Regions from separate parts of the Methylophilus sp. UBA6697 genome, predicted to be linked through region 1. Evidence: predicted binding sites of a transcription regulator. Region 1 holds the regulator's gene; each other region holds the start of a gene.
The links. Region 1 encodes sigma-54, which starts transcription at its own class of promoters, with help from an activator protein. Its sites were predicted from a motif close to TGGCACNNTTCCTGCT; they were not measured.
Positions count from the first base shown of each region.

Region 1 (10,754 bases):
TTGCACAGATTTCGAGCAAAGGCATGGGGTTTACAGCGATTGTCGATAGCGCACAACACCCGATCGGCGTATTCACCGACGGCGATTTGCGTCGCCTGTTTATGCAAGGTGCAACCGATACGCAACAATCAATCAAAACGGTCATGAATACGCAGCCACGTTTATTGGGCATGCAACAAATGGCAGTTGAAGCAGTCAACCTGATGGAGCAATATAAAATTAACGGGTTTATGGCAGTGAACGAGCAGCAGCAATTAGTGGGCGCATTTAACATGCATGATTTACTCAAGGCAAAAATCGTTTAGGTTCACTGACGCCCTGGAACGCCCGCATGCTTAAACACCCCATCTTATTGCCGATTGCGTTAATGCTGTTTTTAGCGCTGCTGACGTTCTGGATTAACCAGACCGTACAGGAGCAGGCGCTGAGCTTGAGCCGCTTAAGTCGTCACGACCCGGATTACATGCTATACAACTTTGTCAGCACGCGTACCGACGCCACTGGCAATACCAAATACGTGTTAGCTGCCGCAGAAATGCGCCATTTTCCGGATAACGACTATACCGAATTACAGCGCCCGCGTTTCACCCAGTTTGGGCAGGATAAACCTTACACGCAAATTCATGGCCAGCACGGCAAAGTGTCAGCCAATGGTAAACTGGTCGAGTTTAGCAAGCAGGTCAAGGTCATACGCCAGGGCACGCTGGCCAAGCCTGAAATGCAGTTGCAAACCGAACATTTAACGCTGGAACCGGATACAGACCTCGCTTACACCGATTTGCCGGTCACTATCCGCCAGCTACCGGCGACGGTGATCACAGGTACCGGCATGCGTTTTGATAACAAGGCAGGCACCATGCAATTATTTAACCGGGTGCATGTACATTATGTACGCGCACCCGCAGTCGCAAAAACTGCAAGCCCGGCAGCGAAGGCGAAAACAGGCAATCACAAGGGTCGTTGATTCTGGAGAAATGAGTTGAACACGCACAAGCCATTATTTTATGCCACCTGCTTGACCTTATGGGCACTGCTATCGTGGTCAACCAGCGTGCTGGCTGAAGAGTCTGACCGTGACCAGCCGATTGAGCTGGAAGCGGATACCGTGACTGTGAATGATGCCAAAAAAATCAGCATTTATACCGGCAATGTGATCCTCAACCAGGGCACCCTGCAAATCAAAGCCGACAAAATGATTGTGCGTGAAGACCAGGATGGCTTTCAGCACAGTACCTGTACCGGCAACCCGACCACATTCAAGCAAAAACGCACAGGCAAAGACGAATGGATGCAAGGCAGTGGGCAGCGTATTGAATACAACGCGCGCATGGACAAGGTACAGCTATACACCAACGCCTGGGTCAAACGTGGTGAAGACCTGGTCACCGGCGACTACATCAGTTATGACGCCAATGCAGAGTACGCCGAAGTCATTGGCGGCACCAAGGCTAACCCCAATGGTACCGCCGGTAGCCGCGTCAAAGCGACCATTCAGCCCAAGAACAAAACCACGCCGCCTGTGATTGATAACAAGCCAACCTCGCAACAAGGGCTGCGCATGAACCGCTCACTGCAAATCAAAGTGGAACCGGCACCCGCCGACACCACTAATGAGCCTACGAAAGCGCAACCCTAAAGACCGGCCTTATGCAGACAACAGTTTCACCAGATCATAACCACTTACGTGTCAGCCACCTGAAAAAAGCCTATCAGGGACGCACCGTGGTTAAAAACACTACACTTGAGCTACGCAGCGGCGAAGTGATTGGTTTGCTCGGCCCGAATGGTGCTGGCAAAACCACCAGCTTTTACATGATTGTTGGCCTGGTCGCACTGGACGACGGCAGCATTACGCTGAATGGGGCAGATGTCAGCCGCGCGCCCATGCACGAGCGCGCCCGCATGGGCCTGGCTTACCTGCCACAAGAAGCATCCATTTTTCGTAAAATGACGGTGACTGATAATATTTTATCAATCCTGGAAACCCGCCCTTACACGGAAGAAGAGCGTGAAGCGCGGCTGGAGTCTTTACTGGATCAATTACATATCCAGCATATCCGTCACAGCCAGGCCGTCAGCCTGTCGGGCGGCGAGCGCCGCCGCGTAGAGATTGCGCGCTGCCTGGCCACAGATCCAAAATTCATCCTGCTGGATGAGCCATTTGCCGGGATTGACCCGATTGCGGTGATTGAGATCCAGAAAATTATCCGCTACCTGAGCAGCCAGAATATCGGCATTTTGATTACAGACCACAACGTGCGTGAAACCCTGGATATTTGTGACCGGGCGTATATCGTTAATGAAGGCGCTGTGTTTGCCGCAGGCACGCCAGACGAAATCATTCAGAACGAAGGCGTACGTGAAGTCTATCTCGGCAAGAACTTTAGGCTGTAACCTGATATGAAGCAAAACCTGCAATTACGCATCTCACAAAACCTGGCGCTCACCCCGCAACTGCAGCAGTCTATCCGCCTGTTGCAGTTGTCCACGCTGGAGTTAAGCCAGGAGCTGGAAACCATCCTGCAGGAAAATCCGTTGCTGGAAATGGCAGATGGCGAAGAAGGAGAATTTGAAGATAACTCGCCATTGGCCACCAGCTCGACAGACACAGAGCAGGTGGATGCAAGTTCATTTGATGTCGCTACCCAAAACGACCTCACGCCCCCTGCAGAGAGTCTGCGTGATGAACCACGTGACGAAACGAGCGGCACTGAAGGCGAACAACCAAATCTGAATGAAGAATTCACGCCGCCCGAGTTTGAAGATGACTACGAAGAGTTTGGCAGTGCCAGCAACTGGGACGAAGCGGGCCGCAACAACCTCGATGATGAAGATAGTGACTTCTCTCGCCAGGACGCCAGCAACATCAGTCTGCGCGAGCACCTGATCAACCAGATGCAATTGGCACATCTATCCAAGCGTGACATGGATCTGGTGAAATTTTTGCTCGACAGCATTAACGATGATGGTTATTTAGAGCAGGATCTACAGGAGATTGTCGACCTGTTGCCGCCAGAGCTGGAAATTGAGTTACTGGAGCTGGAAACCGCACTGAAATTGATCCAGAACCTGGATCCGATCGGCGTCGGTGCACGTGACCTGCGTGAATGCATCTTGCTACAACTGCAAGTACTGCCGCCTGAGACACCTTATCTGCGTATTGCGATGGCAATTGCCAAAGATCACCTGGCATTGCTGGCCAACAAAGACTTTGTCAAATTGCGCAAGGTACTCACTTGCGACGAAGCCGCGCTCAAAGGCGCGCAACAACTGATCCGCCAGCAAAACCCCAAGCCAGGCAATGAGTTTGCGACCTTTAGCCATGACCACTTTATTCAGCACGATGTCGTGGTCAAAAAAATCAAAGGCATCTGGATGGCGTCGCTCAATGATGGCGTGATCCCCAAATTGCGTATCAATCAGTTGTATGCAGATATCCTCAAGCGCAACCGTGAAAGCTCCGGCCAATATCTGCAGAGCCAGATGCAGGAAGCCAAATGGATGATTAAAAATATCCAGCAACGCTTTTCTACCATCTTGCGTGTGTCGCAAGCGATTGTGGACAGACAGCGCAATTTCTTTGAACATGGGGAAATTGCCATGCGGCCCCTGGTATTGCGCGAAATTGCCGAAGAGCTCGACTTGCATGAAAGCACGGTTTCTCGCGTGACAACGCATAAGTATATGCTCACGCCACGCGGTGTATTTGAACTTAAATACTTTTTTGGCAGCTCAGTCGCCACCGATGCGGGCGGCTCATGTTCTGCCACCGCCATTCGCGCGCTCATCAAACAAATGGTCGCTGAAGAAAACCAGAAAAAACCATTGTCTGACAATCAAATCACCGATACGTTGGCGCAGCAAGGCATTGTGGTTGCGCGCCGCACCATTGCCAAATACCGCGAATCGCTGAATATTCCACCAGCCAATTTACGCAAATCGCTGTAAACCAAAAAGGCCGCAAATGCGGCCTTTTTGAATGAGTAACGCATGTTTACTGGATGGTGATTTTGGCAAACTTGCGCTTGCCCACTTGCGCCACCACGGTCACTCCTTTTGCCAGTGACAGGTTTTTATCATCAACCTTTACGCTATCCAGCTTCACGCCGCCTTGTTGCACGGCACGCATGGCTTCACTGGTGCTTTCCACCAGGCCCGCCTGCTTGAGCAACTGGCTGATACTGATGCTATCACCGTCAATCGCCACTGCTACCTCAGGCACATCATCAGGAATCCCGCCTTTAGCCCTGGTCTGGAAATCTTGCAGGGCTTTTTCAGCCGCCGCCTGGCCGTGGAAACGGGCGACGATTTCCTGTGCAAAACCGACCTTGATATTACGCGGATTGTCGCCAGCAGCCACTTGCACTTTCCACTGAGCGATGGTTTCCAGGGTGGCAAATGACAGCAAGTCGATGTAACGCCACATCAGTTCATCAGAAATCGACATGATTTTGGCAAAAATCGTCTCAGGCGCTTCGCTGATACCGATGTAGTTACCCAAAGACTTGGACATTTTATTCACGCCGTCCAGGCCTTCCAGCAACGGCATCATCAACACGCATTGCTGCGACTGGCCAGCCTGCTTTTGCAATTCACGGCCCATGAGCAGGTTAAATTTCTGGTCTGTGCCGCCCAGTTCCAAATCGGCCTGCAAAGCCACAGAGTCATAGCCCTGCAATAAGGGATACAAGAATTCATGAATCGCGATTGGCTGGTTGCCTTTGAAACGCTTGGAGAAGTCATCTCGCTCCAGCATACGGGCAACCGTATGGCTGGCTGCCAGTTTGATCATGCCCGCGGCACCGAGGTCGCTTAACCACTTGGAGTTAAACACAATCTCGGTTTTGGCCGGGTCCAGAATCTTGAATACCTGTTCGGAATAGGTGTCGGCATTCGCCTTCACCTGTTCGACCGTTAACGGCGGGCGCGTGGTGCTTTTACCCGTCGGGTCACCAATCATGCCGGTAAAGTCACCAATCAGGAATTGAATCTGGTGCCCTAGATCCTGCAACTGGCGTAATTTGTTAATCAGCACGGTGTGCCCGAGATGCAGGTCAGGTGCGGTGGGGTCAAAGCCTGCTTTCACACGCAAGGGTTTGCCGGTTTTCAGCTTTTCAATCAGTTCTTGCTCGATTAATAGTTCATCGGCACCGCGCTTGATAATCGCCAGTGCGTTCACAATCTCTGGACTCAGTGCTTCAGTCGTCACTGAAGCTTGGTTTACGTCTGTCATAAAGGTTCTTTTTTTGAGGCGCGCGTTGCGCACGCTTCGTCATGAAAGTAAAACAGCTATTTTAACGTAATCCCATGCATTTCTGTAAGCCAGGCATGAGCAGTGTTACACTTATGCCTTATGAATTTTTCTGCCCCACCCACTCAAACACGCCTGTTTATCGGCCTGATGTCTGGTACCAGTCTGGATGGGGTGGACGCCGTCCTGGTCTCGCAACAAGGCGAGCATCTGCAGCAACAAAGCCAGTATTTCCTGCCTTATCCGGCGGATATCAGACAAATCCTGCTGGATCTGCATACGCCAGCCGTCAACGAATTACATACCGCCGCTATAGTGTCCAATCAGCTGGCCGACCTCTACGCAGCGGCAGTGCAAGACTTATTGCAAGCAGCCAATGTATCGGCAGAAGCCGTGACGGCGATTGGCTGCCACGGGCAAACCATACGCCACTGTCCTGATCTGGCCAACGGCCAGGCCTATACCTTGCAACTGGGTAACCATGCGCGCCTGGCGGAACGCACTGGCATCACCGTGGTCGGCGACTTTCGCAGCCGCGACATTGCGGCTGGCGGACAAGGCGCGCCATTAGTGCCCGCCTTTCACCAGGCAATCTTTGCAGCACCAGACACACATCGCGTCATTTTGAATATTGGCGGCATCGCCAACCTGAGCGACTTGCCGGTGAGCGGCAAGGTGATTGGCTTTGATTCCGGCCCCGGCAACTTACTTATGGACTCATGGACCCTGCAGCACACAGGCCAGAGCTATGATGCTGGTGGCGCCTGGGCAGTACGTGGCGACGTCAATCCAGCCTTGCTGGACGCTTTGCTTGCTGACCCGTATTTTGCATTGCCCATCCCGAAAAGCACTGGCCGCGACCTGTTTAACCAGGCCTGGCTCCATGCACACCTGCAAGCCCATGCTGACACGCCACAGAATGTCGCCCGTACGCTGCTGGAATTGACAGCAGTGACGATTGCCAATGCCTTGAAACAGCATTGCAGCGGTGCCGCAGAAATCTATGTCTGCGGCGGCGGTGCGCACAATATTGCTTTGATAGACAGGTTACAAACCCTGTGCGGGCGACCAGTGCAACACACGGATAGCCTGGGAATTGGCGTCGACTGGGTGGAAGCCGTTGCTTTTTCCTGGCTGGCGCAACGTTGCGTGGACCATCAACCCGGCAACCTGCCTGCCGTCACCGGCGCAGCAGGGCCACGGGTCTTAGGCGCGATTTATCCGAATTAGGACTAAGACACCCTAAAGCAGTGCGAATGCACTCAACGTTTGATTTAAACTGGTGCAGGATTGAAGACGATTTTTGAACTTTTCCACCCTCATTTCCGCACAAGCCCCCATATTCAAAAACGATTGCGTATAATTTAGACAACCTTGACTTAAACAGAGTACGTTATGGCTACCAAAGCGACCATTACATTTGACAACGACAGTACCGCAATTGAATTGCCCGTCTTAAAGGGCAGCTTGGGCACGGATGTGATCGATATCCGTAACCTGGGTAAACATGGTTACTTCACATTTGACCCCGGCTTTATGTCTACGGCTTCTTGCAACTCCGGCATCACCTTTATTGATGGTGAGCAAGGGTTGCTGTACTACCGTGGCTACCCGATTGAACAACTGGCAGAAAACTGTAACTTCCTCGAAGTTTCGCACTTACTGCTCAATGGCGAACTGCCGGACCTGCAACAACGTGAAGCATTCGTCGACACCATCAGCCAGCACACCATGCTGCACGACCAGATGAGCAACGTGTTTCGCGGTTTCCGCCGCGATGCCCACCCGATGGCAGTCATGATTGCGGTCGTGGGTGCCATGGCTGCGTTTTATCCTGACAATAACAATGTGGCCGACCCGGAATCTCGCCGGGTGGCCGCCATGCGTCTACTGGCCAAAGTACCGACGATTGCCGCCTGGAGCTACAAGTACAATGTAGGCGAGCCATTTATGTACCCCCAAAACAAGCTGGGATACGCAGAAAACTTTATGCATATGATGTTCGCCACCCCTTGCGAAGAGTATGTACCCAACCCGATCCTGGCACGTGCATTTGAGCGTATCCTGATTCTGCATGCAGATCACGAGCAAAACGCATCTACCTCTACCGTACGCCTGGTTGGCTCCAGTGGCGCCAACCCGTTTGCCTGTATCGCGGCCGGGATTGCCTCTTTGTGGGGACCATCCCATGGCGGTGCCAACGAAGCAACATTGAACATGCTGGAAGAGATTGGCGACGTCAGCCGCATTGGTGAATTCATCAAACGCGCCAAAGACAAAACTGACAGCTTCCGCCTCATGGGCTTTGGTCACCGCGTCTATCGCAATATGGATCCGCGCGCCTCCATCATGCGTAAAACCTGCCATGAAGTATTGAACGAACTCGGTCTGCACGATGACCCAATGTTCAAACTGGCGATGGAACTGGAAAAAATCGCGCTGGAGGATGAATACTTCGTCTCACGCAAACTGTATCCGAATGTCGACTTCTACAGCGGCATCGTCATGCGTGCCATGGGCATTCCAAACTCCATGTTTACCGCCATATTTGCGCTAGCGCGCACCGCTGGCTGGATTTCGCAATGGAGCGAGATGAATGCCGACCCTGAGCAAAAAATTGGCCGCCCGCGCCAATTGTATGTCGGCTCTGAACGCAGGGAGTTTGTACCGCTGCACCAACGCTAGCCACAGACTGAATCACGCCTGCAAAAACAAAAAGCCCGACATCAGTAGATTGTCGGGCTTTTCATATTCTCCGATCCTGATCGTTTCCGCTAACGCAACACACCAAGGTCATGGAGCTGTTTTGTCAGTGCATCCGCCAACTCACGATAACCTTCTGCATTCGGATGCACTTGATCGGCAAGCAGTCGGCCATCTGACAAGACAGCAGACACTGCGTGAGGCACTAATAGTGCGCCAGTTGCCTCGGCCGCGCGTGCATAGAGCGGGTGATCACTGAGCGGGCCAGCCAGACTCACTTGCGGCATGGCAATCAATATAGCGGCTGCATCCGCCTGCTGTACTAAATGTACGATACTTTTCAGGTTTTCCTCGACACGCGCTGGCGCCATTTGCCGCAAGAAATCATTGCCACCCAGCTCAACAATGACCAGTTGAGGTCTATGCTGCGCCAATAAGCCCGGCAAGCGTGACAAACCACCGCTGGAAACATCCCCAGCAATACCGGCATTGATGACCTGCCAGCCGGTCTTGCGTGCCAGCAGTGTCGGATAATCCTGCGTGCCATGCTCGGCGCCTGTACCGTAGCTAATGCTATCGCCCAGAACAAGTACGGTCGCGCCAGCAGGGATAGCTTGCACCACTACTGCTGCATGCTTGGTACAGCCCTGGCTGATGGTAGCCATACTTATGACAAGTAGCAGCCGGCATAAAAAAAGCCAAGCACACGCTTGGCTTTTCTCAATCATAAAACGCATGACTGAATGCAGTCGTTAAACCGAGAACGAGCTACCACAACCGCAAGTAGTGGTCGCATTCGGGTTGCGGATCACAAACTGTGAACCTTGCAGGCTGTCGGTGTAATCAATCTCGGCACCGGCCAAATATTGCAAGCTCATCGGGTCAATCAGCAAGGTCACGCCGTCTTTATCGACTTGTGTATCATCATCGTTTACTTCTTCTTCAAAAGTAAAGCCGTATTGGAAACCTGAGCAGCCACCACCGCTGACGAATACACGCAGCTTCAGGTCTGGCGTGCCTTCTTCATCAATCAGTTCTTTCACTTTTTTGGCGGCATTGTCGGTAAACACCAATGGAACGGGCATTTCAAGGGTAGCTTCTGCGGTCATCATAGACTCCTGTCAAATTCTCAATAACAATATGGCGACGAAAGTTTTAATTTCAAGTCGCTTCCGGGACGGCAGCCTCAGATGGCTCCCCCAGGTAAATCAGTTTTCCTTCAATCACCGCGCCGGTGTGCATTTCAAGTGATTTATAGTACAAGTCACCCACGATTCTGGCCTTGCTTTGTAACTCAATAAACACTGAAGAGCGCACCGGGCCGCGTATCATGCCATTCAAAACAATTTTAGAAGCTTCGACGGCGCCTGTCACGGCCCCATTTTCACTGATAATCAGTGTGCTGGGATGCTCACGTTTTTCAATCACATTCCCGGCAATCAAGCCATCGACTCTTAACCCGCCCGCAAATTGCATATTGCCATTAATCTGTGTTTCATGGCCGATCAAGGTATCAATATGACTGTCGATTTGAACGCTTTTTTTGAAAAACATGCTACTTCCTGTTCCGAATTAACTTAAATGGCGATGGCCATTGAGCATCAGCCATATCATGCAGGCGGCTAACGCTTGGTCATATTCTTGTAAAACACCAATTCTTCTTTCAGTTTGATGCTTTCATCCTGCTGCGCCGTCAGGGTTTTGGCCAGGTTGTTACTGGTAGCCAGCTCCACTTGCAATTCCCGCTGCGAGGCAATCAGTTTTTTCTGTAATTCAATATTTTCGGTGGTCACTTGCCGCAAACGCTGACGTATATGCTCACCATCATCATCATGCACCACCCAGTAGGCCAAGGCAAAGCCGATAACGACATAGGTCACCGCCAGCATGCTTTGAAAATACCAGGGCCGATGAGAGCGCACTGCCACCTGCTTGGCGGTCAGGCCAAAATGGTTTCTCAGTCTTCTGCGTATCGGCCTGATCATTATGGCAACAAAGGCAGCACTTGCAAACCAGCATCCGGCGCCAGGTTAAACATCAAATTCATATTCTGCACGGCTTGGCCAGATGCGCCTTTGACCAGATTGTCCTGCACGACAACGATTGTGACATAATCGCCTGCCTGTGGGTATAGCGCCATCCGCAAAACATTGGCACCACGTACCGAGCGGGTTTCAGGCAGAGAGCCTGCAGGCATCACATCCACAAAAGTGGCGCCCTGGTAACGCTGCTCATAGACTTGCTGCAACACTTGCTGCTTGCCCTGTGCGTTGAGTTTTACATGCAACGTGGTCAGCATGCCACGGATCATGGGAATCAAATGCGGCACGAATATAAGGTTGACCGCGTCGTTACCGGACAGTTTCTTTAACTGGGCCAGAATCTCAGGATGGTGCCTGTGTCCGGCCACGCCGTAGGCTTTCAGGTTATCACTGGACTCAGAGAACAAGGTGCCCACCTCGGCTTTTCTACCAGCACCGGAGACACCAGACTTGGCATCCGCAATGATAGGTACGGAGAAATCAATCCAGCCCTGCTCCAGTAGCGGCGCTAAGCCAAGCAATACCGTGGTCGGGTAACAACCAGGATTACCGATGACGTCTGCCTGCTGCACGTCAGCGGCATACAACTCAGGCAAGCCGTAGACGGCATCTTTCAATACGTCAGTACAGCTATGCGGCAATTTGTACCACTTTTCGAATTCAGCAGCATCCTGGAGGCGGAAGTCAGCAGCCAGATCGATGACCTTCACCCCAGCTGCCACCAGCGCAGGCGTTTGTGCCATGGCAACGCCATGCGG
Region 1 is NZ_DKJH01000031.1:4,107-14,860, forward strand. It holds gene B3355_RS09035 (KpsF/GutQ family sugar-phosphate isomerase) at 1-305, shown strand, start outside; gene lptC (LPS export ABC transporter periplasmic protein LptC) at 332-964, shown strand; gene lptA (lipopolysaccharide transport periplasmic protein LptA) at 980-1,636, shown strand; gene lptB (LPS export ABC transporter ATP-binding protein) at 1,648-2,394, shown strand; gene B3355_RS09055 (RNA polymerase factor sigma-54) at 2,401-3,948, shown strand; gene tyrS (tyrosine--tRNA ligase) at 3,995-5,233, opposite strand; gene B3355_RS09065 (anhydro-N-acetylmuramic acid kinase) at 5,354-6,481, shown strand; gene gltA (citrate synthase) at 6,647-7,936, shown strand; gene B3355_RS09075 (GDSL-type esterase/lipase family protein) at 8,026-8,619, opposite strand; gene erpA (iron-sulfur cluster insertion protein ErpA) at 8,707-9,063, opposite strand; gene B3355_RS09085 (bactofilin family protein) at 9,116-9,508, opposite strand; gene B3355_RS09090 (hypothetical protein) at 9,577-9,939, opposite strand; gene argC (N-acetyl-gamma-glutamyl-phosphate reductase) at 9,939-10,754, opposite strand, start outside.

Region 2 (10,754 bases), on a different contig from region 1:
TTGGCACGTGCGCTCGGGCTTTGTAAAAAGCCCAGCGACGCATTCAGCCAGTCGCGGCTGGGCGCACCTTGTTTGGCGGTGAGGATTTCTACGCGGTGCCCATTCTCCAGCCGCGTGTGCAGTGGCACAATCTGGCCATTAATTTTTGCGCCTTTGGTTCTATGCCCGAGGTCGGTGTGCAAGGCATAAGCAAAATCAATCGGCGTGGCGCCGTGCGGCAAATCAATGACCTTGCCTTGTGGTGTCAGCACATATACCTTGTCCTGAAACAGTTCACTATTAAATTGTTCCAGCAAATCGCCATGGTCGGCCACCTCATCTTTCCATGAAAGAATCTGGCGTAACCAGGCAATTTTTTCATCAAACTTGGCATCAGACTTGGCACCTTCTTTATAACGCCAGTGCGCTGCCACGCCTAGCTCTGAATGCTGGTGCATTTCAAAAGTACGAATTTGTACCTCCAGCGCCAGGCCGCGCGGGCCACTCACCGCCGTGTGTAGCGAGCGATAATTGTTGCTTTTCGGGCGCGCGATATAGTCGTCAAACTCGCCAGGAATCGGTTGCCAGAGATGATGCACCAGGCCCAGCGCGGTATAGCAGTCCTTGATGTCATCGACCATGATGCGCACGGCACGCACGTCATACAGCTGGTTAAACTGCAGATGCTTGCTCTTCATTTTTTTGACAATGCTGGAGATATGTTTGGGTCTCCCGCTGACATCGGCCTTCACGCCGGCTTGAGTCAGTTCGTGCTGTAACTGTGCGACAACATCCGTGATGTATTGCTCACGATCAACGCGCCGCTCGTCGAGCATCTTCGCGACTTCTTTGTAAAGCTGCGGCTCCAGGTAACGCAACGATAAATCTTCCAGCTCCCATTTTAACTGCCACACGCCCAGCCGATTGGCCAGCGGGGCAAAGATGCTCTGGTTTTCGCGCGCAACCTGCGCCTGGCACGCCGGGCTGGCGCCCGAGAGGTGGCGCAGCAATTGCGTGCGCTCCGCCAGTTTGATTAGTACCACGCGGATATCCTGCACCATGGCCAGCAGCATTTTGCGTAATGCTTCCAGCTGCTGCGCCCTGTCATTGTGTTTGTTGTCAGCAGGTTGTGCCCCGTCGACTTCGCTCAGCGCCTGAATATGGGACATACGTGCAATGCCGTCTATCAAGCCCACCACCGTTTGCCCGAACTGGCTGGATAGGTCATCAGGCCAGTCGCTTAACAAGTCAGGTGCGGCCTGCAAGATGGCGGCTATCAGGCTATCTGCATCCATATTCATTTCAGCCACAATCGCGGCAGTCCCCAGGGCGTGTTGCAGTAAGGGGCTGTCGTTGATGGCGTATTTTCCGCTATACAGGGAGGCTGCCAGTTCGCCAGCCTGGCGAATCTGCGCTAATTCATGCGCGGTGAAACGTTGTGGTAAAGACGTAATCCATCCAGCGAGCGCTTGAGGATCGTTAGACGTTGGTGTGTGTGCAGGGCGACGGGCTGAAACCATAAAGTATTATCGCCGCGATTGCGCATGAGCGTAAAGCTAAAACGCGCCCGGACAATTTGTCAGGGCGCGCGATGAGGGGGATTCTTGCTGCTTTTATGCGAACAGGCTGATCCCCAGCACCGCCGCCAGGGCAATCCCAATCGCCAACAGTAGGAAAATGAAGAAGAACACTTTGGAGATCGTTGCGGCACCAGACTCAATGCCTCTGAAGCCCAGTAAACCGGCAATAAAAGAGATCACAAGAAACAGCAATGCATAATAAAGCATAGGTCTGGCCTTTCATTTTAGACAGGGAAGATGATGGCATCTTAAAAGACCGGGCCAGCTTGCTCTATCAGTACTTTGCTAAATGATTGGTCAGAATCAGCCTACGTGGCGATGGTTTACAAGCGTTAATCAGCTTCGCTGACTCATCAAATGCGCTATATTATGTGGGACTTGATGTTGTGGCCTGCAACAGCTTTGTGCGCATAAGTGAGTGTTGACTCACTATGACAATAAGCAATGAATACGCGCCATCGTGAGTCTGCCCATTTAAATAAAAAAATCCTTATGAAGGGAGCGCGCCATGCGTTCGATTCACACCATACCAGCGACCGCTCGCCTCGCATGTTTGCTCATGATCGTGCAATGCCTGCTGCCCGCTTTCGCCTTTGCCGCCAGTGATAGTGCCAAAGTGATTCTTGGGCCGCCGCATAAAACCAGCAGCAAAGCCGAGGCAAGGCCAGCAGTGATTGCGCTCGTCAGCATGGATGAAGTGTTGCCTGATTGCCAGCAGCAAGTCACGGTGACAAAAGTCAAAACAGTCGCTTATAGCGAGAGTGGTATCACGCCAGAAAAAATTGGCGTTGACTGGCTGGGAAGCAAACTTGATATTGCGACCAACGTCGGTGAAAACCCGGTGCTATCGCTGGAAGAAATCCAGGCGGCCAATCAGTTTATCAAGGTCGGTAAACGCTACCTGATTCATTTTCAGCTCTGCGGTGATGGCGGCGTTCAGCGTAGCCTGATTAATATGTACGCCGAACAAATGACGCCTGCCCGTCCTGTACGCAAAATTAAAACCTAGTGGCATAGCCAGAGGTGTTGCCTGACCAACATTTTGGCGACGTTTGTTGTTGAATTGGCAGCATCTGTTTTTCAAGTGATTGATTATGAAGGGTTTAAATCTGGCATTTTATTTGCTGTTAAACCAAGACATTGTTTAATCAGGAAAATCGAAATGCCACGAATTATTGGAGTCTCCGGAAATATTACTGCACCCTCAAGAACCTTGTCGCTGGTGGAGTCCGTGGTGACCAAGGCCAGCCAGAAGTTTCATAGTCCGGGTGAGGTGATCGATATTTCCAAACTGACGGCAGATTTGGGACCTACTGTGTCTTTCAACCAGTTTCCCCCCGCGTTGGCGCAAGCCTACGAAAAGCTGCACCAGGCCGATATTATCGTCATTGGCACGCCAGTGTATAAAGCTTCTTATACTGGCTTGCTCAAGCACTTTTTTGACCTGGTCGACCCGAAAAAACTCACTGGTAAAGTCGCTATTTTGGTGGCAACAGGAGGCAGCGATCACCATGCGCTGGTGCTGGAGTCGCACTTAAGAAGCCTGGCCAGCTTTTTTGGTATTTACACCATCCCGACCACTATTTATGCCCGGGATGCAGAGTTCACGAATTACCAATTGGACAGTGCCGTGATTGAACAGCGTATTGACCAGGCGCTAGAACAGGCCGCTGTGTTGATTAAGCAACATTTGCCGGAAACGCTGGTTGCCTAGCAGGTCATTTGCAAGATTCGGCATAAAAAAGAGGGGAATATATCCCCTCTTTATTTATGCGATCAGGTTGAGTTCTTTTAACCTGGCGCGCAGGATATTGCGGCTGATGCCCAGCAGTTTGGCGGTATGCACCTGATTGTTTTTACTGTGCTCATAAGCCTTGCTGACCGTGGTGCCATTGATCAGCTCATATAAATTTTCCGGGGCTTGTTCAAACAGCTCTTCGAGAATATTTTCCAATTTATAGAGCGCACTTTGGCGCTCATAGCTGACCCGGCTTGGCAGTGGTGCCGTGATGCCGCTGTCTTCATCAGACGTAAACTCTGGCCGGTTAAAGCTGATTTTGGGTAAATTCAGATCTTTTGGATAAAGCGTATCGGAGGTACTCACCAGTACCGCACGGTGAATGACGTTTTCCAGCTCACGAATATTGCCCGGCCACGGATATTCCATCAGCAGCGAGGTGGTTTCGGGGGCCAGTTTGTGGTCCGAAGTGTTCAGCTTATTGCGATATACGGCCAGGAAATGCTCAACCAGCGGCAGGATATCGCCACGGCGCTCGCGCAAAGGCAGTAATTCAACCGGTACCACTTTAATCCGGTAATACAAGTCTTCGCGGAAACGTCCCGCTTTGACGGCTTCTTCCAGGTTCACGTTGGTCGCCGCAATCAGGCGCACATCAATCGGGATGGGCTTTCTTGAGCCTACGCGCACGACTTCACGCTCTTGCAGCACGCGCAATAATTTGACCTGTGTCGATTGTGGCAAGTCGCCGATTTCATCCAGGAACAGTGTGCCGCCATTGGCGGTTTCAAACCAGCCAACTTTGGAGGTGTTGGCGCCGGTAAACGCGCCTTTTTCATAGCCAAACAACTCGCTTTCAACCAGGGTTTCTGAGAAAGCGCCGCAATTAATAGCCTGGAACGGGCCGTTTCTGCGGTTGCTCAATGAGTGGATATGGCGGGCAATGAGTTCTTTACCCGTCCCTGTTTCGCCAATGATCAGCGCGGTCGCATTGCTGGACGCAATTCTTTCGATCAAAGACAGCAGATTTTGCGATTTGGGATCGCTGAATACCAGTGCACTTGCCCGTACGGACAAGCTGACGGCAGACGGATTGGGGTGTGTGATCACATGGTCAGTACGCTCGGTGTACGAATCACGGATATCCCATCGTTGTGCGCTCATCATTGACTCCTTATTTAACAGGCGAGTCACTATATTACATTGATCATTAATAAGTCAAAGTTCTATAAATTATAACAATATTCACATTGGTTATATTGAAGGTAAGCCAGATCATGGGCGGGAATTCAACATTTTGCTGTGTTAATCGCAACACTTGTTGCCGGGGCAACAGGTGCTTGGCATCGGTATTTTTTGTAAGTATATGATTTTTATAGGTAAATTTTACCTGTTGTAAGTGGCACAGTCTTTGCCAAGTAGTCCGTGTTGTTTTCGCATGAATTTTGAAAGGACTGACAATGACTGTCGTGACTGTTAATACTGAACTGGATCTGGATCATTACGTAAACGAAACTGTGGCGGAAGCCAAACTGGCTTTTGAGGTCTTTCGCGAGACGGATAGCATTACTGCCAATGGTACCGTGGGCTTTGTGCATCGCGTGCCAGGCCAGGACAAATTGATCATCGTGAATGACCCGGGCCCGTTTAACAAGGGCAAGCCAATTGAAGCAACCGTGGTGGGCTTTGATGGTACGGTCTATGCCGGCAAGGGCAGTGGCGCAGGCGCTGGCCGTTATACCAAATTGTTCCAGGTGCGCCCGGAAGTCACCACGATTTCGCATATACATTCCACCTACCTGGGTGCCTGGGCACAAACACACCGCACATTGCCTATCCGTTATGTGCCGGTACAGCGCTTTAACCTGATTAAAGAGTTACCGATTTATATTGACCGCCGCCAGCAGGAAGTCGATTTTATTCTCGACCAGATTGCGATTAATCCACATCACACGGCGATTCTTGAGGCCAATGGTGGTGCCACGGTATGGGGTAAACAAGGTCTGCGCAAACTGGCAGAGTTTATTCTGTTGCTGGAGGAAGGCGCCAAGTTGCAAACCCTGGCAGAGGCCCTGGGTGGCTCCCGTGAGTATGGCCCAGGCGTGTTGAAGCAACAATGGAAAATGTCCAAGCTTTACGACCAGGCCAAAGAAGAAGGCTTGTTGCGTCCTTCCGACTTGTAATCACAGGAGCTACCAAGTGACCACAGCACAACATATCGATCAAATCTGGTTTACCCGTTGCCCGGTGCCGACTGCCACGGGCCTGGCTTATAAATTAGGCTGGCTTAATGAAGAGTTTGCGCGTGACAACATTAACATTGCCACGTTGCAAGAAGCGCCCAAAGAGTTATCCAAGCATCATTACGATCATGAGTTACCTTCGTTGATTCGTGAGGGTGGCAACTTGCTGGCGCTGGCTGCCAAGGCACAAGGTGCACCGACCAAGCTGATTGGCTTGACCTGGATTGATGAATGGCAAGCGATCCTGGTGAGGCCGGATAGTGGCATTACCACGCCTGAACAATTGAAGGGATTGCGCCTGGCCTTGCCGGCGTTTATCGAGCATCCGATTGCCAGCCATGTACGCGGCAGCAGTATCGCTCGTGGCATGAGTCTGCATGGTTATAAAGGCGCCTTGAATATCGCTGGCTTGACGCTGGATGATGTGACTTTGGTAGAGGTGCCTTCTGGTCGTGGTAATCGTAATGGTCGTGATAACCCCAATGGTCTAGGTGAGTTGTGGTCTGGCCTTGATGCACTTATCGAAGGCAAGGTCGATGCGGTGTATGTAAAAGGCGCATCTGCGGTGGATGCCGCGAAACGTGTGGGGGCTGTGGTGGGTATCGATCTTGATAGCTATCCTGAGTTGTCCAGCCGCGTCAATAACGGCACACCGCGTCCGATCACCGTACATCAGTCATTGTTGGACAATCATTATGACCTGGTGGTGCGTTTCCTCTACCAGACCTTGCGTGCGGCAGATTGGGCCAAAAGCAACCTCAAAGGTGTGCGCGAAATTCTGGAATCCGAAACCCGCTCGGGCGAAGACGGCGTGGCGACGGCTTATGGTGAGAACTTCCATTTGCAACTGGCGCCTGATTTGTCCCCGGAGCGCGTAGAGCTGTTCCGCCAGCAAAAGAACTTTATGCTGGTGCATGGCCTGTTGGACAAGGATTTTGACCTGGATGCGTGGATTGATTTCAGGCCGTTGCGTGATGCAGAACAGCAGTTGCATCAATATGCGGCGGTTGCCTGAAGCAAGTAAGTAAGCCTCGCGGCTTAAGCGTAAATAAGGAGTAAGTGTGAGCAGATTTTTAAACTATGTATTTTCGGCATTGGCGGTGACTGCATTCATTATGTCAGGTGCCCACAGTGCTGAAACCGACCCGAAAGTGGTGAGAATTGCCACCGTGGCTTATAACCTCAATGGCAAGACGCACTATCTGGGTAGCACCGAGCTGGCCAGTGAAACCGGCTTGGATGAAACCTTGGCCAAGCGCGGCGTCAAGCTGGAGTGGGTACCTGCTGCCACGGCGATGGTCGGCCCCATCGTCAACGAAGCCTTTGCCAACAAGAGCATAGACTTCGCGGCCTATGGCGATTTACCACCGATTATTTTGAACGGCTCCAAGCCACGCGTGCAATTAGTCGCGCCGTGGGGACGTAGCGGTAACTCTTATCTGGTGGTGCCCGCCAATTCAACAGCAAAAAATATTGCTGACCTCAAAGGCAAGCGCATTGCCTTACATCGGGGCCGTCCGTGGGAGATTCCATTTGCTAACCTGGTGCAGAAAAATGGCTTCAAGCTGACCGACTTCAAGATTGTGAACGTGAATCCGCAAGTCGGTGCTGCGGCATTGGCCAGTGGCTCGGTAGATGCGTTCTTCTCTTTAAGTGATGCCTATAACCTGGTGGATAAAGGCGTGGGTAAAATCATCTGGTCGACCAAAAATGCCCCACCGGACTGGAAGCTGATGGGCGGCTTGTGGGCGCGCAATGACTTTGTCAAAGAGCATCCGGAGCTCACTCAAGCCATCGTCACCTCATTTATTAAAGCCAACCATTGGGCAGCGCAAGAGGCGCACAAGGAAACCTACCTCAAGGATTATGCCAGCCTGGTGCAGCCTGAGAGTGTGGTCAGGCGCGACTATGAAGATGATAGCGTGAGCTGGCGTGACCGTTGGTCACCGCTTTATGACCAGGCGCTGGTGGATCATTACAAACGTGCAGCCTCTTATGCGCGTGAGTCTGGCCTGATTCGAAACGATATTGATATTCAGCAACTGCTTAACTCAAGCTTTGTCGACAAAGCTTTAAAGGAGTTGAACCTGGAGACTTTCTGGGCGCCATCCCGGATTGCATCACAACAATAACCTTTATTGCTTCCCGGCAATCCCTTCCAACAGATGGTCTCCCGCCATCTGTTTTTTTATGTCTGTTGCTATACCAGCACATGCCCGCCGTCAGATGATGGATATACAACATTGCCAAACGCGGGGTATTCGTTGTGGTATCTGTAACCTTATGATTATTAAGTGATAAATATTAATTTTTAACTTGGCACAGGGATTGCGTATAGCACTCTAGTTATTTTGCACAGGAAGAAACATGAGTCGCCCTAAAACCGCTTTAAGTGTGATCAATGAAGCGCACGTAGATAGCCTCGGCGAAGACAATGCGTCGGTGAGACCGTCAGGCCTGCGTGGTTCGCAACATCTGTCACTGGCGAGCTCGGCGGCCGTGCTGGCGGTAGAGGGCGTTTCCAAGACTTTCCAGCTCAACGGTAAAGCGTTGACCGTGCTGTCAGATTTTTCACTGGCAGTGACCAAAGGTGAATTTATTTCCATTGTCGGTAGTAGTGGCTGCGGCAAGTCCACCTTACTCAGGCTGATTGCAGGACTGGACAGCGCTTACGACGGCAGCATTGTCTGGCTGGGTGACAAAGTCTCAGGGACCTCACTGGACCGGGGCCTGGTGTTTCAGGAGCATCGTTTGTTCCCGTGGCTGACCGTTGAGCAGAATGTGGCGTTGGCGCTGGAATCTTCTGGCCTGACACAGCAGGAGGTGGATGCGCGCGTGAAACACCAGATTGAGCTGGTTGGCCTGTCTGGATTTGCCCAGGCGTTCCCTCACCAGATTTCAGGCGGCATGTCACAGCGTGTCGCGATTGCCAGGGCCTTGGTGCTAAAACCAAGATTGTTATTACTGGATGAACCGTTTGGCGCACTGGATGCATTGACTCGCCTCAAGATGCAGCAAGAATTGCAACGTCTTTGGGAAACCGAAGGCACGACTTCCATCCTGGTCACGCATGACGTCGAAGAAGCGGTGTTCCTGGGAGATCGCGTGGTGGTCATGGAAGCCAATCCAGGGCGTATCAAACGCGTGGTGGCTGTGGATTTACCCAGACCGCGCCATCGTACTTCACCGGAGTTTCAGCGCATTAAAGATGATGTGTTAAGCGACTTCATCGAGATTAGTTAGATTTATTAGGAGTTTGTATGTCAACAACGGCACTGAAAACGCCCGCTGAGCATTCTACGATTTGGGATTCACTCACAGATAAAAGCAAATCCAGAAAGAACCTGGTCGCCACTGGCGAAGATTTTGGCAAGTTATCCGAGCGTCTGGTCAGCAAGTTTAATCGCGTAGAGCAGATTATTCCGCGTAATAAATTGCTGGCGCTGATCGGTGTGGTCATTCTGGCCCATATTCTGGGCGTGACTGGGTTTATTAATGCCTTGCATCAACCCAGCATCGTCAAGCCGAAGAAAAATGAAGTGATTGTGGAGTTTGTGAAGCCGGAGGTGATTTCACCACCAGTCATTGAGCCGCCAAAACCACCTCCGCCACCACCACCGCAGGTCAAGCGCGCTGACCCACCGCCACAGGCCGCCAAGCCGACGGCATTAAGGACCGCCCCCGCTGACCAGCATATTGCGCCGAACGACATTGTGGTACAGGAAAACACCACCGCGGCAAAAACCAGCGGCCCGGTGGTCGCTGACCCGGCGCCAGAACCAGCGCCACCTCCGCCGGTGGTGGTGAAAGAAGAGCCACTGGTAGAAGCCAAAGGTGGTGTCGGTCATTTGAATAACCCTGATCCTGAATATCCCGATTTTGCTGCGGATCAGGGCTGGGAAGGCACGGTGGTATTGCGGGTGAAAGTGTTGCCTAACGGCAAGCCTGCAGATGTGAAGGTCAAGAAGTCCAGTGGACACGGTGTACTGGATGATGCTGCGGTTGCTGCAGCGAAGCGCTGGGCATTTACCCCGGCAAAACGAGGGAATACCCCGGTCGAAGGTTGGGCGACATTCCCGGTTGAGTTCAAGCTGCAGTAATTTTTTAATTTGAAAAGGAAATATTATGTTTAGTTTAGAAACCTATCAAAGCGCATCCCCAGTGGTGCTTGGTGTATTGATTACCTTGCTGGTGGCCTCTGGCGTCACCTGGACCATTATCCTGGCCAAGTCTTTCCAGGTGTGGTTGATCCGCAAGCAAAACGTTAAATTCAGGGCCGCCTTCTGGGGTGCAAAAAGCCTGCAGGAAGCCGCTACGCTGGAAGGCCATAACGGCCCGGCCTACCGTGTCGCCCAAGTGGGTTTTGAAACCCTGAAAGATCTGGATGTGGAATCTGCCGATGATCTGCGTCATAGCGGTGACCGCCAGGAAGTACTTGAGCGCGCACTGCGCCAGCAGATTCAAAAAGAGCGCGTATTGCGTGAAGCAGGCTTGGTTGTATTGGCCAGTATCGGTAGTACTGCACCGTTTGTTGGTTTGCTGGGTACGGTCTGGGGCATCATGCACGCGCTGACCGACATCAGCAAGCTGGGCACCGCCAGCCTGGAAGTGGTCGCAGGCCCGATTGGTGAAGCCCTGGTGGCGACAGCCATTGGTATTGCCGTGGCTGTGCCTGCGGTGCTGGCTTATAACTTTTTCCTGCGTCGCTTAAAAACCAGCAGCACCAACCTGGATGACTTCGCTGAAGATTTAATCAAAGTATCTCGCCGCGTCACTTTTAAAAAAGCGGATGCCTCCAAGGCCGGTGAGTTTGTTGCATCCTCTTCAGCAGCTTCTGCGGTGGTGCGTAACCTTAAAGGAGCAACTGCATAATGGCTATTTCCACAAATGCTGATGATGACGTATTGAGTGAAATCAACGTCACACCATTGGTCGATGTCATGCTGGTACTGCTGGTGGCTTTTATTGTGACCGCGCCTTTGATGAACAACGCCATTCAGGTCAATTTACCGAAAACGGCTGCCACCAAAGCACCTGAGCAGAAAAAGCCGGTGACGGTATCGGTGGATGCCGCTGGCAAGCTGTTTATCGATCGCCAGGAGTATCCGCTGGAGACGATAGAGCCTGAGCTGAAAAAATTGCATGATAACAACCCGGATGTGACCTTGCATTTGAGTTCTGATGAGGCCGTGAATTACGGCAAAGTCGCCAAAG
Region 2 is NZ_DKJH01000023.1:92,458-103,211, forward strand. It holds gene B3355_RS07185 (RelA/SpoT family protein) at 1-1,499, opposite strand, end outside; gene B3355_RS07190 (DUF1328 domain-containing protein) at 1,593-1,766, opposite strand; gene B3355_RS07195 (hypothetical protein) at 2,068-2,568, shown strand; gene B3355_RS07200 (NAD(P)H-dependent oxidoreductase) at 2,722-3,273, shown strand; gene B3355_RS07205 (sigma-54 interaction domain-containing protein) at 3,328-4,461, opposite strand; gene B3355_RS07210 (class II aldolase/adducin family protein) at 4,758-5,480, shown strand; gene B3355_RS07215 (ABC transporter substrate-binding protein) at 5,497-6,555, shown strand; gene B3355_RS07220 (ABC transporter substrate-binding protein) at 6,602-7,672, shown strand; gene B3355_RS07225 (ABC transporter ATP-binding protein) at 7,908-8,783, shown strand; gene B3355_RS07230 (energy transducer TonB) at 8,801-9,640, shown strand; gene B3355_RS07235 (MotA/TolQ/ExbB proton channel family protein) at 9,666-10,412, shown strand; gene B3355_RS07240 (ExbD/TolR family protein) at 10,412-10,754, shown strand, end outside.
Region 2: a site for sigma-54 is predicted at 4,698-4,713, ahead of B3355_RS07210 (class II aldolase/adducin family protein). Genes of this name have one in related genera too.

Region 3 (10,754 bases), on a different contig from region 1:
TCAGGTGGCTGTAGCGATCATCTTCCGGGTTAACCATTACGGCCACGTCACCCAGCATCGTTTCAGGGCGCGTTGTAGCGACAGTCAGTGCGCCTGAACCATCTGCCAGTGGATAGCTGATATGCCACATGGCGCCATCTTCTTCCTCTTGCACGACTTCGAGGTCAGACACGGCCGTGCCCAGTTTCACATCCCAGTTCACCAGGCGCTTGCCACGGTAAATCAGGCCTTCGTTATACAGGCGTACAAAGGTTTCGGTGACCACTTTATTCAGGCCTGCATCCATGGTGAAGCGCTCACGGCTCCAGTCGGGCGAGGTGCCTAAGCGACGCATTTGCTGAGTGATGGTGCCGCCAGAATACTCTTTCCATTCCCAGACTTTTTCCAGAAACTTCTCGCGGCCCAGATCATGGCGGCTGACACCTTGGGCATCAAGCTGGCGCTCAACCACAATTTGCGTGGCAATGCCCGCGTGGTCTGTACCAGGTTGCCACAAGGTATTGTCACCACGCATGCGGTGGTAGCGGGTCAAGGCATCCATAATGGTCTGGTTAAAGCCGTGGCCCATATGCAGGGTGCCAGTGACGTTAGGCGGCGGCAGCAAAATACAGAAATTATCTTGCACTTGCGGATTCATGCCTGCGGCATAAAAGCCTTTGCCTTCCCAAAAGGCATACCATTGGCTTTCAATGGTTTTTGGGTCAAAGGATTTTGCGAGTTCGCGAGGAGTATTGGCGTTTGGGTTGGAAGTATTCATGCGCGGGATTTTACCACAGGCGGGCAGGCCCGCAGCGCAGGTGCAGGCGCTAGTTTGCGTAAACTTAAGCTGTCAGTGACGGCTCCACGGCTTTCCAGTAACGGCTAAAACGCATCAGTTGATGGTCGCTCAATGAGGCATCTGTCAAACCAGGCTCTGTGCGCCACTCAATATTCAGTTCGCCAGCAGCCTGCTTGAGCGCTTGTTGCGGGGTATCCTGGGTAAGGATGCGCCCCTGCGCACGCTGCGCCAATACTTGTCTGGTTTCTCCCAGCCACACCTCTGCCCCTGGCATTTCAGCCAGGCAATCCGCCATGAACTGTAGCCGCTTGAGTGGCCAGTGCTGGTATAGCGATGCATCAAATACAAACACGGCAGGCAAGTTGAATGCATGCAGTGCGTGCGATGGTGACAGCATTTCATCATGGATCCACACCAGGCTGGCGACGCCTTTCGGTTCGGGTTCAGGCGGGTTCAGGTGGTGTGTGACCGGTTTGTCAGCGGCCATGGCATCCGTAAACAGTTGTTGATGCAGTTGCTCATAGCTGCCTTCAAACGGACAGGTGACACGGCATTGCTTGCACCAGGGCTCCCCACCAAATTTGATCAGGTTTTCTTTGTTAAACAGATAGGGCTTGTTGCTGAAGCTGGAGGCAATCCATTGCCAGGACAGGTGGTTGGACGCGGTGTCACCATCCAGCAGTTGAGTTTCAAACCAGTCTGCGGCTTGTCGCCAGTCTATTTTTAGCCAATGGACGACATAGGCTGCAAACCACATGCGTGCATGGTTGTGTACATAGCCCTGTTGCTGCAATTGACGCACAATTTCATCCATGCACACGAGCCCGGTAAAGCCCTGTGGAATAAAATCTGGCATGGGTTTTTCACCTAAAGCCACTTTTGGTGACTCCATGGGCTGCATGATCGCTGCACCAAACCGGTACCATACCTGGCGGAAATAATCGCGATAGCTGAGTTCGGCGGTGAGTTTGTGCGCACGTTTGCCAAAGCGGGTATGAATATCTGTCACCGTTTCCGGTAGCGACAGGCAGCCATGGCGCAAGTAGGGCGAGAGCCCTGTCACCGCGCCGGCGAGCTGGTTGCGGCTACGCGCATAGCCTTCCGCATCCACGGCAGATAATTTCTGCAATGCAGCCGCGCGACCGCCTTGCCAGGCCTGGGACAAATCTGGCCCGGTGGCTTGCGGAAAGTATTCCCTGATTTGTGCCAGCCGTTCGTAACGGTCAGAGGCAAGCGTGAGACGCGTAGGCGGTTGAGTCATTGCACCATTTTGACACAAGTAGTGATGCCATGCCTTCAAATATTCATAGTTGCTCAGGGGCGGTTTATGCAGGCAGGATGCTAGTGGTGAGGCTTGGACAGGTGGCTGCCTGACCGTGGACTGAATGCTACCGAGTACAATCCACTGGTAGACAACACGACTTCTTACATTGTGCGCTTTCAGACACTTAAGTAAACAGTTCGATCAGTGTATGGCCTTGCCAGAACCATAGTGCGCCTGCCACTGCCAGAAAGAGAATGGTTAAATGCACGGCACCCCAACATCGATAGGTAGTGCGTAACTTTTGCGGTGATAGGTTGGATAATAGAAATGGTCGGCCATTTTTTGGTGCCCGCATCACATGGACGCCATCTGATGCGCGGATCTCTCTATGTTCTTTCTCGACTTCACGCATAGCCGCCCTGCGTGCTAATTCCCATTCTTTAAAATCAATCTCGCCATTACCATCCAGGTCAAAGCGCTGCAACAACGATTGTTTGTTTTCCTTCCAGGATGCCAGCAAGGCAGTCACATCTGATTTCAAGTCGAGTATGGAGTTGGCGCCGCCTATGGTCGCGAACTCGCCTAAGGCATAAACTGAGTCGCTTCTCAGCAGCTCCTCCACATATTTATAGCTGCCTTGGTTTACCACCCGGCGATCGGGCGCAATGACTTCTGCATGATCTGGATCGATCACACAGCTGCCCGTGCCATCGCTAATCTCTATCGTACTGTCACTGGTATGATTGCTGACCTGGCGCCAGCCTTTGTCTTCTTTTTCATAGACGCGATAACGGTACCAAATACAGCGCGTGTGGCTGTAGGGGCTGATGAGTAAATTGTTGTAGGCCATCGCAGTGCGCCCATACAGTTCAACATAGCCTTGTGCAGCGGAGGCGATGCGTGAGGTCGGTGTATCTGAAATGACGCGACATCTTTGGTAGTTAGCTGCCCAGGCCCAGAGGCTGATGAGGCCGATCAAACTGCAACAGCCTATCCATACTCTTTGATTATGAGCATACACGGCCATCAGCAACAAGGTCAGGTGGCCAACGGACGTGATCGCGTCGTTATCGTGACCGCGTAAAAACTGCAACATAGTACAGCTTAACTATTAAAGCGTTTGCCGATATCGATGTCTCGCAGTTCTTCGCTGGCAAAACGCATGAGCTCAAAGCGTGGAAAGTTAAATAGTTTCGCCACTAACAGATCGGGAAACTGTTCGATACGTACGTTGTTGATATTAACACTTTCATTGTAAAACTCACGACGGTCAGCAATGGCGTTCTCTAGCCCGCTGATACGGGATTGCAAATGCAGAAAATTCTCGTTGGCTTTTAATTCAGGATACGCTTCTGCCAGGGCAAACAGATTGCCTAATCCTGTGCGCAATGCACCTTCGGCTGTCCCCAAGGCGTTAACGTCGTGTGACTGCTGCGCTTTAGACACCTGTGACCTGGCTAACATGACCTTTTCCAGGGTTTCTTGTTCATGCTTCATGTATTGCTTGCAGGTATCAATGAGTTTAGGCAACTCGTCATGACGCTGCTTCAGCAGTATTTCAATATTCGACCAGGCTTTGGCAATGTTGTTTTTAACGCTGACTAAACTGTTATACAGCATGATGATATAAAGCGTTAAAACTGCGAATATGACTAAGGTGACGATCTCCATAATTCTCCTTGTTTGGTAACGATGTTAAACGGATAGTCTAGGGCATGCTAATACAAGCAGCGTGATTGCCATGTATGCAATAGGCAGCAAGAATACGTTCTTTTCTGATAGGATATATTAAAAACAATAGAGAGGTGAGCACCGTGCAACTGGTCTGGAGTTGGGGCGTTATCGGCCTGATTTTATTGTGTCTGGAAATGATGTCCGGTACTTTGTATTTGCTTTGGCCAGGCGTCGCCGCCTTGGTCATGGCATTGTTTTCCTGGTTATTCCCAGCCTTTAGTCTTGCTTGGCAAATCGTCATCTATGCCATTTTTTCCGTATTGGCCGTCGCCATCTGGCGCAAGCGGGAACAAGCCCATCCGGCACCGCGTGTCGGGCAGGCACAGGGTGAGGAGATTGGTCGCCAGGGCGTGATCACCGTTGCCGTCAGCCCGGCACAGCCCGGCAAAATTCGTTTTAGCCAAGGCGTGATGGGCAGCAAAGAATGGACCGCCTATGCGGACGTAGACATCGCTATCGATCAGCCTGCCAAAATCATGGCAGTGGAAGGCAATGGCTTGCGTGTTGCGCCACTGAGACAACACTAAGCGACACTAGCCCAAGACTTTTGGGGTTGCTGAATGCAGCAGCTCAATATTTTTCACTAGAGGAATACACATGGAAATCAGCATCATCATATTGATATTGGCGATTATTGCCATCGTTAAAGGCGTACGTATTGTGCCGCAGGGCGAGGAGTGGGTAGTTGAGCGCCTGGGCAAGTTTGCTGGCATTTTAGTGCCAGGCTTGCATGTGATTAACCCGATTTTGAGTACAGTCAGTTACAAAGTCACCACCAAGGACATTATTCTGGATGTGCCAGAGCAAGAGGTGATTACGCGCGATAATGCGGTGATTCTGGCCAATGCGGTGGCGTTTATCAAAGTCACTAATATCGAACGTGCCGTGTATGGTATTGAAAACTTCCGCGAAGCCATGCGCAATATGGTGCAAACCAGTTTGCGCTCGATTATTGGTGGTATGGATTTAAACCACGCGCTGACTTCGCGTGACCGCATCAAGGCCGAACTCAAGGAAGCCATTGCCGATGAGGCGCTGGATTGGGGCTTGACTGTGAAAAGCGTCGAGATTCAGGATATCAAACCTTCTGCCAATATGCAGGACGCCATGGAAAGACAAGCCGCTGCCGAGCGTGAGCGTGTGGCGGTGGTGACCGAGGCGGAAGGTGCCAAACAGTCGTTGATTCTGAACGCGGAAGCGCGCCTGGAAGCGGCGCGTAAAGATGCCGAGGCGCAAATGGTGGGGGCGAATGCCTCCGCTGAGGCGATTAAGATGATTGCTGAGGCGGTGAAAGAAAATAATGCTTCAGCGACCTTTCTATTGGGGGATCGCTACATTCAGTCCTTGCAAAAAATGGCTGACTCCAATAACAGTAAAATTGTGGTCATGCCAGGCGATGTCGTCAGCGCCGTGAAAAGCCTGGTAGGCGGCGGTAAATAGCGCTGCAACTAGTGATTTAAAAAATCTCCTTCGGTTGCGCTAGCGCTTATGCTGGCGCAACTGGCATATTTCCTGCATCTCACTGCTCAGAACCATAATTCTAATAAGGAGTAGCAGTGGCTATCCGCGTTGCTTTGCATCACCGCACCAGTTACAAGTTCGACCGCCTGGTCAGTCTGTCTCCTCACGAAGTCCGCCTGAAGCCTGCCGCGCACGCACGCACGCCTGTGTTGTCGTATTCACTGAGCGTGAAGCCTGAAAAACACTTTATCAATTGGCAGCAAGACCCTTACGGTAATTACATCGCCCGGTTTGTATTCCCCGAAATGGTGCGCGAGCTCGACTTTACGGTCGATTTAGTGGCGGACATGACGGTGATCAATCCGTTTGATTTCTTTGTAGAGAAATATGCCGAACACTTTCCGTTCAATTACACCGAGCAACAGGCGTTTGAGTTAACCGCTTATTTGCAGGCTGAGCCGATGACGCCTTTGTTGCAAGGCTGGATGGGGCACATTCGCCAGCAGGTGGTGCAACCCGGGATTGGCATCGTGGATTTTCTGGTCGCGGTGAATCAGCGGTTGCAAGGCGATATTGGCTATACCGTGCGTATGGAGCCAGGCATTCAAACGCCCGAAGAAACCTTGCAAAAGCGCACGGGTTCTTGCCGCGATTCGGCCTGGTTACTGGTGCAGATTATGCGCAACCTTGGCCTGGCTGCACGTTTTGTGTCCGGTTACCTGATACAACTTAAAGCCGATGTTGAGGCGCTGGACGGGCCAAGTGGTACGGCAGTGGATTTTACCGACTTGCATGCCTGGACCGAGGTGTTTATTCCTGGCGCCGGTTGGGTCGGCTTGGACCCGACCTCAGGCCTGATGGCCGGTGAAGGGCATGTTCCGCTGGCCTGCACCGCGCTGCCTTCGTCTGCGGCGCCGGTGGTCGGGTTTACCGATGTCGCTGAAGTCACTTTTCACCACGAGATGTCGGTGACCCGCATTCATGAAGATCCGCGTGTGACCAAGCCGTATAGTGAAGCGGACTGGCAGGCCATTGTGAAGCTCGGCGAGCAGGTCGACAAACAGCTGACCAAAATGGATGTACGCTTGACGCATGGGGGTGAGCCGACCTTTGTGTCGATTGATGATATGGATGGCGCGCAGTGGAATACGCTGGCATTGGGCGAACACAAGCGGCAGTTGGCGGGTGAGCTGGCATCGCAGCTCAAGGCACATTTTGCCCCCAATGGCTTCCTGCATTACGGTCAGGGTAAATGGTATCCCGGTGAGCCTTTGCCGCGCTGGGCGATTAATATCTACTGGCGGCCAGATGGCAAGCCAGTGTGGCGCGATGTCAGCCTGTTTTCTGTTGAGTCAGAGAATAATGGTTACACCGCCAAGCAGGCGCAGGCCTTTGTCTCGCATTTGGCCGATATCTTGGGTTTCCCGCGCGCCTGTGTGGTGCCTGCTTATGAGGATGTCTGGTCGTTGGCGCAGCAGGAGCAGCAGTTATCGCACAATGTGGATCCGCTCAAAGCTGATTTGACCGATGGCGCTGAACGCAAACGATTGGCCAATGTGCTGAATCAAGGGTTGGGCAAGGTGGTCGGCTATGTGATGCCGTTAAAGCCAGTAGAATCAAAGGCGGCTGGTGAGTGGCTCACCAGTAAGTGGCCGCTGCGGCGTGAACATCTTTATTTATTGGCTGGCGACTCACCGATGGGCTTGCGATTGCCATTGTCTTCATTGCCATGGCAGTTACCTGCTGACGTTGAGCCAGCATTTACCCTGGATTCGTTTGCCGAACAAGCCGCGCTGGGCGATACCAATACGCCCAAAGTCAGGCTTAAACACAAAACCATCCAGCCCAAGGCGCGCGAGGTGATTCACACTGCCTTGTGCGTGCAAGTGCGGCAAGGGCGCCTATATGTCTTTATGCCGCCGGTGACGCGCCTGGAAGACTACCTCGATTTACTCAGTGCAATCGAGCAAACAGCTGCCGACCTCAAGCTTAAATTGTGGCTGGAAGGGTATACGCCACCGCGCGATAGCCGCTTGAAATTACTCAGCGTGACGCCGGATCCTGGCGTCATTGAAGTGAATATCCACCCGGCTAAAAGCTGGACGGAACTGGTGGCGAATACCGGTACACTGTATGAAGCGGCGCGTGTGTGCAGGTTGGGCACGGAGAAATTTATGCTGGACGGGCGCCATACAGGCACGGGCGGCGGTAACCATGTCACCTTGGGTGGTGATACGGCGGCAGACAGCCCCATGCTGCGCCGCCCGGATGTGCTGCGCAGTTTGATTACCTACTGGCAGAATCACCCGGCCTTATCTTACCTGTTTTCAGGTACGTTTATTGGACCTACCAGCCAGGCACCGCGTGTGGATGAGGCGCGCGACGATAATTTGTATGAATTGGGCATTGCTTTCCAGCAGATGGAGAAAATGCTGACGCCGGGTGAGGAGAGTCAGCAGCCTTGGCTGGTTGACAGGTTGCTGCGGCATTTGCTGGTTGATTTAACCGGCAATACGCACCGGGCCGAGTTTTCTATCGACAAACTGTATTCGCCAGATGGACCGACCGGGCGTTTGGGTCTGGTCGAGTTCAGGGCATTTGAAATGCCACCGCACGCGCGCATGAGTTTGCTGCAAAGCTTGTTGTTACGCGCGCTGGTCGCCCGTTTCTGGAAAACACCTTACACCGGTAAATTGGTGCATTGGGGGACTGAGTTGCATGACCGCTGGATGCTGCCCAGTTTTGTGGCGCAGGACATTGCTGATGTGGTGGCTGATTTGCGCGCGGCAGGCTGCGCCTTTGAGCAGCGCTGGTTTGAGCCATTTATTGAGTTTCGTTTTCCACGCTATGGTACGGTTGCCTATCACGGTATTGAGCTGGAGTTACGGCAGGCCATAGAGCCTTGGAACGTGCTGGGTGAAGAAGTATCTGGCGGCGGCACGGCGCGTTATGTCGATTCGTCTGTCGAACGCATGCAGTTGCGGGTGCGCGGCTTGACGGATGGTCGCCATGTGGTGACCTGTAACGGTCGCCCGTTGCCGCTGCAAGCGACAGGCAATACCGGGGAATATGTCGCCGGCATCCGCTTCCGTGCCTGGAATCCTTGGTCCGCATTGCACCCGACCATTCCGGTGCAGGCGCCGCTGGTATTCGACCTGGTGGACACTTGGAGTCAAAAGTCGCTGGGGGGATGTACTTACCATGTCTCACATCCGGGCGGGCGCAATTACAGCACTTTTCCGGTCAATGCCAATGAAGCAGAGGCGCGCCGGTTTGCCCGTTTCTGGGCGCATGGACATACGCCAGGCAAGGTGGATGTGGTAAAAGAGCCACCCAATCCGCGTTTTCCATTCACCCTGGATCTGCGCTGGCAGGCCAATGGTTGAACATCCTGTTACACTGGGTGTCATCTAAATGTATATGTCTTGTTAACTAATGGCTTTTGATCGCCCCCTTACCCAGCATGCAATCAGTGCTTAATCAGCTTTATTTTTCTGACCGCTACAACGAACTGTTGGATAGCAACGGCCAGGCGCGCCCACACTGGCAAGCGCTGTTGGCACAGCTTGAGTCCGAAGAGCCAACAGCGATGCGCAAACGCATTGAGGCGGTGCAAAGGCAGGTGCGGGATAACGGCGTGACGTATAACGTCTACGCCGATACGCATGGCGTGCAGCGTCCGTGGGACCTGGATGTACTACCGCTGATTATTCCGCAGGACGAATGGCAACACATTGCTGCTTCGGTGGCGCAGCGGGCTACTTTGCTTAATCAGGTATTGCTTGATGTTTATGGCGAGCAGCGTTTATTGGCCAGCGGTCAATTGCCACCAGCCCTGATTTACGGCCATAACGGCTTTTTGCCGTCATGTGTCGGCATCCCGCATTACGATAATGTCGCCTTGCATCACTATGCGGTCGATCTTGCGCGTGCGCCCAACGGCCAATGGTGGGTGGTGTCTGACCGTACGCAAGGACCGACGGGTGCGGGTTATGCATTGGAAAACCGCACCATTATTTCGAGTGCTTTTCCAGAGTTGTTCCGTGACTTGAATATTGAGCGGCTGAGTGGATTTTTTGCCAGCATGCGCGACAGTCTGGCGCATTGGGGACACCGGGTGGCTGATAATCAGGCGCAGACTGTCCCTGGCATTGCCGCACTGGGGCAAGGGGAGCCTCCGTTGGTGGTTATTCTGACTCCCGGACCTTATAACGAGACTTATCATGAGCAGTCCTTCCTGGCTGGCTATCTGGGCTACCCACTGGTACAAGGCAGCGACCTCACCGTGCGCAATGGCATTGTCTGGCTAAAAACCATTGCCGGGCTGCGGCCGGTGCATGCCATCTTGCGCCGTATTGATGATGATTATTGTGATCCGCTGGAGTTGAATGCCGACTCATTGCTGGGCGTGGCTGGCCTGACGCAGGCCGCCCGTCTGGGTAATGTGCTGATCGCCAATGCGCTTGGCGCCAACCTGTTGCAATCTGGCGCTTTACTCGGATTTTTACCCAATTTATGCCAGTCATTGTTAGGCGAGGCGCTACGTATGCCGTCGGTGGGCACCTGGTGGTGTGGTGAACCCGCTGCGCTGGAATATGTGATCCAGCATCTGGATGACCTGGTGATCAAACCGGCTTACCCGCAGGTGCGGTCTTCGCCCATTTTTGGTGAGGACTTAAATCCCAGCCAAAAAGAGTCGTTGATTGAGCGGCTACGGGCGCAGCCTGATCATTATATTGCCCAGGAGCAAGTGGATATTTCGCATGCGCCGGTACTCACCAGCCATCAGCATCAGCCGCAAATCGGTTCGCTCGCCGTGAGCCTGCGTGTGTATGCGTTTGCTACACCAAATGGTTATGCGATTTTACCCGGCGGCTTGTCCCGGGTTGCCAGTGGCAAGGATGCGCGCGTGGTGACCATGCAGCGTGGCGGCACCAGCAAAGATACCTGGGTGTTGTCACATGATAGCCAGCCGCCATTCAGCCTGTTGCGCAAAACCAATTCCAGCCAGGATCTGGTGCGCGAGAATGCCTATCTCTCGAGCCGCATGGCGGAAAACCTGTTCTGGTATGGCCGCTACTCGGTACGCAATCTGCAAAAAGCCATGATGTTGCGTGCCACGATCCGGGCTCTGCTTGAGTACACGCCAGAAATGCGCGATGGCGAGTGGATCACCATGCAGGGTTTGTGTCAGTGGTTTGATTTACTGCCTTGTCCCGAGGACGAGGAGGCCTTAGCCAGTTGGCAGCCATGGGCAGACGATGATATTGAACCGCTATTGATCCAGTCCGTGTTTTCACAACAATCCAATAGCTTGGCCACCAGTGTGCAGCAATTATTCCAGCAGGCATTTAACCTGCGTGAGCGCATTTCGAATGACCACTGGCGTACCGTCAATGTGTTGTCGCGTTTGTTTATTACCCGTCACCAGCATGCCACGTTGCAAGACGCTCTGTCTTACATTGAGCAGGCCATCAATCATTTTGTAACGCTCACCGGCTTTGCCATGGACTGGAT
Region 3 is NZ_DKJH01000001.1:144,836-155,589, forward strand. It holds gene B3355_RS00640 (valine--tRNA ligase) at 1-757, opposite strand, end outside; gene B3355_RS00645 (FAD-binding domain-containing protein) at 822-2,039, opposite strand; gene B3355_RS00650 (hypothetical protein) at 2,227-3,138, opposite strand; gene B3355_RS00655 (LemA family protein) at 3,147-3,713, opposite strand; gene B3355_RS00660 (NfeD family protein) at 3,848-4,303, shown strand; gene B3355_RS00665 (SPFH domain-containing protein) at 4,374-5,216, shown strand; gene B3355_RS00670 (DUF2126 domain-containing protein) at 5,333-8,623, shown strand; gene B3355_RS00675 (circularly permuted type 2 ATP-grasp protein) at 8,701-10,754, shown strand, end outside.
Region 3: a site for sigma-54 is predicted at 5,278-5,293, ahead of B3355_RS00670 (DUF2126 domain-containing protein). Genes of this name have one in related genera too.